2 regions of the Gordonia amicalis genome follow, and region 2 is predicted to be linked to the other one. Evidence: riboswitches for the same ligand, from Rfam matches in the RefSeq annotation. Region 2 holds a riboswitch; the other holds the start of a gene.
The links. Region 2 has a riboswitch for cobalamin ahead of IHQ52_RS11700 (CbtB domain-containing protein). Riboswitches for the same ligand answer to the same signal wherever they lie in the genome.

Region 1 (2,459 bases), 720 kb from region 2:
CGCCGCGCGGGAAGACGATCGAGATCGTCGCCGGCCAACCGGATACGCCCGGTCGCCGGTCTCTCGAGACCGCACAGGGTCCGGAGCAACGTGCTCTTCCCCGCCCCGTTCGGGCCGACGATGGCGAGGCGGGTTCCGGCCGGGACGTCGAGGTCCACCTCGCGCAGGATCGTGCGGCCCCCACGACGACAGCTGACGGCGCTCGCGCACAGGGTCATCGAACGTGTGCCGGAGCTCATCAGGACCCGCCGCCGAACACGTACTGGCGTCGTCCCATCAAGAACAGGAAGATGGGTGCGCCGATCAGTCCGGTCACGATGCCCAGCGGCATCTCGCGTGGTGAGGCCGCCACTCGTGAGATGACATCGACCCACACGAGGAACAGGGCACCGCCGCAGACCGCGACGGGGATCATCGCCCGGTGCGTCGCGCCGACCAGCAGGCGAGCGGCGTGGGGGACGATCAATCCCACGAATCCGATTCCGCCCGCGACCGCGACCAGGACTCCGACGAGAATGCCCTGGACCGCGAACAACGCGTTCCGCATGGCACGCACGGGAACCCCGAGGGACGTCGCGGTGTCGGTGCCGGCCGCGTAGGCGTCGAGCCAGGAGTGGATCGCCAGCATCGCGAACACCGTGAGGGCGACGACGACGCCGGCGATCTGGACTTTCGCCCAGGTCGCGCCGGCGACGCTGCCCAGCATCCAGAACATCACGTTGTCGGCGGCATGCGGGTCCGCGGCGGTGAACACCAGCAACGAGGACAGCGCCATGAACGCCGACGACAGGACCACCCCGGAGAGGATCAGGCGCAAGGCGGTCAGTCCGCCCTGCGCCCGGGCCACCGCGTACACGGTGACCGACGCCACAAGTGCGCCGACCAGGGCGCCGCCGGACAACGCCCAGACGCCGAGGGCGGCAAACGAACCGAGCGTGATGACGGCCGTGGCGCCGACCGCGGCTCCGGCGGACACGCCCAGAAGGTACGGCTCGGCGAGCGGATTGCGGACAAGGGCCTGCATGACTGCACCGGCGAGGGCCAGACCGGCGCCGACGATCGCCGCGAGAACCGAACGCGGCAAACGTAGATCCCAGATGATGACGGAGTGGGCGGCGTCGAGCTCGTCACCCCGGAGACGCCCGGCGACGGTACGCCAGACATCACCGATGGGTATGGTCTCGGCGCCGAAAGCGGTGGCGACAGTAATGCTCACCAGGGTGAGAACGAGAAGGATCAGGGCAAGAGGCATCGACGGAAGTCGCCCTACCGACGTGTCGGTGGCGATCATCGTCGTGCCGTCGGGAGGACGGGGCACGGGTGGTACTGCCTTCGGTCTGGGCATCTGTGCGCGAGATACCGGGTGGACTCGACGAGAACGGCAGGTATTCGGACTCGGGTTCGTCCGGACCCGACGCCTTCCCGGGTTGCCCCAGTGGCTTGATGTCGGGTCCGTCCCCCATACCGCTGCGCGCCAGTCCTGGATTCGCACCAGGTTCCCTGGCACCCGCTTGTGCAGGTGCGACCGATCTCTCCGGTGAGGTTAGCAATACGGACACCGAGGCCCCACCCTCGCGTAGCCGGGCGAGTGCAGCCCGGAGGTCGTAGGCTGGGGCCGGCAGAGCAACGACCAGACGCGAATCGAACCGAGGCGGACGGTGATCCGATGGACGGACGGCCCACGAAACTGGCCATCATCGGCGCGGGCGCGGTGGGCACCGCGATCGCCTACTCAGCACTGATCCGGGGGGTCGCGCGGACCGTCGCCCTGCTGGACATCAAGGCGACGAAGGTCACCGCGGAAGTGCTCGACCTGTCGCACGGTCTCGAGTTCGTGCCCCGTGCCGACATCATCGGCTCCGACGACGTGTCGGTGTGCGCCGGCGCCGACGTCGTCGTGTTCACGGCCGGCGCCAAGCAGAAGCCGGGTCAGTCGCGTCTCGAATTGGCCGAGGCGACAATAGGTTTGACACGATCGATTCTGCCCGGTGTGCTCGAGGTCGCGCCGAATGCGATCTACCTCATGGTGACCAACCCGGTCGACGTCGTCACCTACGCCGCCCAGCGGGTCACCGGCCTGCCGTCGAATCGGCTGTTCGGTTCCGGAACCGTTCTCGACTCGTCGCGCTTGCGGTTCCTCATCGCGCAGCACTGCGGTGTGGCGGTCCAGAGTGTGCATTCCTATATCGTCGGCGAACACGGCGACAGCGAGATCCCGCTGTGGTCTTCGGCGACGATCGGCGGGGTGCCGCTGACATCCTGGAAGGCCTTGCCCGGCCGACCGGCCATGGACTCCGTTGCCCGCGAACGCATTCGGTCTGAGGTCGTGCACGCCGCCTACGCGATCATCGAAGGCAAGGGTGCGACCAACTACGCCATCGGCCTCGCCGCCACCCGGATCGTCGAAGCTGTGCTCGGCGACGAACACCGGGTGCTGCCCGTCTCGACGGTCGCCTCCG
Region 2 (2,459 bases):
CGCCCAGGAACCGACGTCGAGTGTCCGGAGCGCGTCGTCGACGTCCGGCCGCCCGCCCAGGAGGCGGGCAGTCTCGCGGGTCGCGGCCTCGGGTCCGCAGAGGGTCACCGGTCCGGCGACCGATGCGGCGAGCGTTTCGATGTCGCGCCGCCCGCGCTCGTCCAGCGGCGCATCACCGCCGAAACGCACAGATCTGTTGGGACCGGTGCGCCCGGCGGTGATGATCTGCATGAGAACGTCCGGGGCCGTTCAGTTCCCGGTGGCGTCGACCGTCCGGGGCGTGGCCGGGTTCTTCGACCGCGCCATCGCGCCGAGAATCAGCGCGAAGGTCACCGTCAGCACCGTCCACAGGATGACCTGGTTGGTGATCGTGTACACGCGGAAGTCGGCGACCACGTCCGCCGGGAATCCCGGGAACACGATCTGACCGGTGCTGTTGCGCACCGGCTCGGGCACCTCGTCGAACGACGGCAGGAACGCGATCGTGATGCCGACGGCTGTCAGATACGCCGCGCCGCCCACGACCGCCGACACCAACCCGCCGATCCGCGGACGCAGCCACAGCGCGAGTACGACGGCCGCGATCGCCAGCACCACCGACGCGATGGTGATGGTCAGGAAGGCGCCGGTCCGATCCCCGATCGTGTCGTCGTCCCCCACGGCCGGCGGATTGGCCGGGTAGGCGAAGAACGGCACGCCGAAGACGGCCACGAAACCGATCGCGCCGGTCACTCCGGCGACCGCGCGGGCATCGGTGGCGGGATACCGGTTGCCGAGGTAGCTCCACAGCACGGTGAAGGCGACCGCGAAGAACGCCCCCATGCACAGCGCGAACACCAGGTTGCCGACGCCGGCGCCCAGGTTCTCCTGCATGGCGCGGGTGAAGACCTCACCGCCGTCGCCGTGGTGGTGCCCACCCGCCTCGGCGGCATGGGCCAGTGTCTCCTCGGCCTCTGAGCGGGCGCTCTCGTAGTCGACGGCCTTCGACACCACCGGTTCGATGTAGAAACGTGCGAAGACGAACGACAGGATGCCGGCGATCAGGCCCGACAGCAGGCCTGCGCCGATGAATCTCTTCTCCATGTGAACTTGTCCCTGCTGATCGGGTCAGACCGACTCAGTGGCAGGGAAAGCCGAGAAAGTGGCGGGCGTCGTGCACGAACTCGTGCACGTGCGTGTCCTCGCCGAAGACGGACACGACACCCTGGTCGTAGCCGAGGAAGTAGTAGGCGAGCCCGGCCAGCAGCACGGTGAGGCTCAGCCAGAGCGCTGCGCCGGCGACCGACAGATTCGGTACCGCCAGAGCGCGCGGTGCGGGTGTGACTGCTTCGGACGTACGGGTAGCCGTCATGTGAGTTGTCCTTTCGCCGATCTCGCGTCGGAGAGCTGTGGATCAGTTGTCGCCGGCACGGCATCCTGACTCACGTCGTCTCTGGGCACCGTCGAATCACTCGACCGCATCCCCCGAGTCGGCTTTCACAGTGGCGCGACCGTTCCGGATTCTCACCGGATTCCCCGTACAGGCGTGAGATGACTGTATACCCCGACCTGTCACACATGTGAGACATAGTGGAGAGATGCCCCGCCCTTCGGTACTCGACCGCCTCACCGCCCCCACCCGGCGATGGTTCACCGGGGCGTTCACCAAGCCGACCGCGGCGCAGAAGGGCGCCTGGACCTCGATCGCCGACGGCGCGAACACGCTGGTCATCGCACCGACCGGCTCCGGCAAGACCCTGGCGGCGTTCCTCTGGGCCCTCGACCGGCTCGCCGCCGACACCGCTGCACGCCGTCCGGGCACGAAGGTCGTCTACATCTCGCCGCTGAAGGCGCTCGCCGTCGACGTGGAGCGCAACCTGCGCGCGCCGCTCACCGGTATCACCCGCGCCGCGCAGGAACTGAACCTGCCCGAACCGAACATCACGGTCGGCGTCCGCTCCGGCGACACCTCGGCCGCCGACCGCCGCACCCTGGTGAAGACCCCGCCCGACATCCTGATCACCACCCCGGAGTCGCTCTACCTCATGCTGACCTCGGCGGCGCGGGAGAGTCTCACGAACGTCGAGGCGATCATCGTCGACGAGGTGCACGCGGTCGCCGCGACCAAACGCGGCACGCACCTGGCGCTGACCCTCGAGCGCCTCGACGAGCTGCTCGAGAAGCCCGCTCAGCGGATCGGCCTGTCGGCGACCGTGCGGCCACCCGAGGTCGTCGCCGGGTTCCTGTCCGGGTCGGCCCCGTGCCAGGTGGTCAAACCGAAGGCCGACAAGACCTTCGACCTCCGCGTCGACGTCCCGGTCGAGGACATGGCCAACATCCCGCCCGCCCCCGGCCCCGACGGCGCCGACCCGGCCGAACTCGACGATGCCTTCTCTCCCACCGCCGGTTCGCTGTGGCCGTACGTCGAGGCGTCGATCGTCGACCAGATCGAGGCCAACCGGGCGACGATCGTGTTCGCG

Region 1: another riboswitch for cobalamin. It lies ahead of IHQ52_RS08320 (FecCD family ABC transporter permease); the one in region 2 lies ahead of IHQ52_RS11700 (CbtB domain-containing protein).

The regions. Positions count from the first base shown of each region.
Region 1 is NZ_CP091855.1:1,804,611-1,807,069, forward strand. Features, by position in the region: gene IHQ52_RS08315 (ABC transporter ATP-binding protein) at 1-239, opposite strand, end outside; gene IHQ52_RS08320 (FecCD family ABC transporter permease) at 239-1,291, opposite strand; cobalamin riboswitch at 1,364-1,545, opposite strand; gene IHQ52_RS08325 (L-lactate dehydrogenase) at 1,667-2,459, shown strand, end outside.
Region 2 is NZ_CP091855.1:2,523,041-2,525,499, reverse strand. Features, by position in the region: gene IHQ52_RS11710 (histidine phosphatase family protein) at 1-231, opposite strand, end outside; gene IHQ52_RS11705 (CbtA family protein) at 250-1,083, opposite strand; gene IHQ52_RS11700 (CbtB domain-containing protein) at 1,118-1,351, opposite strand; cobalamin riboswitch at 1,389-1,567, opposite strand; gene IHQ52_RS11695 (ATP-dependent helicase) at 1,578-2,459, shown strand, end outside.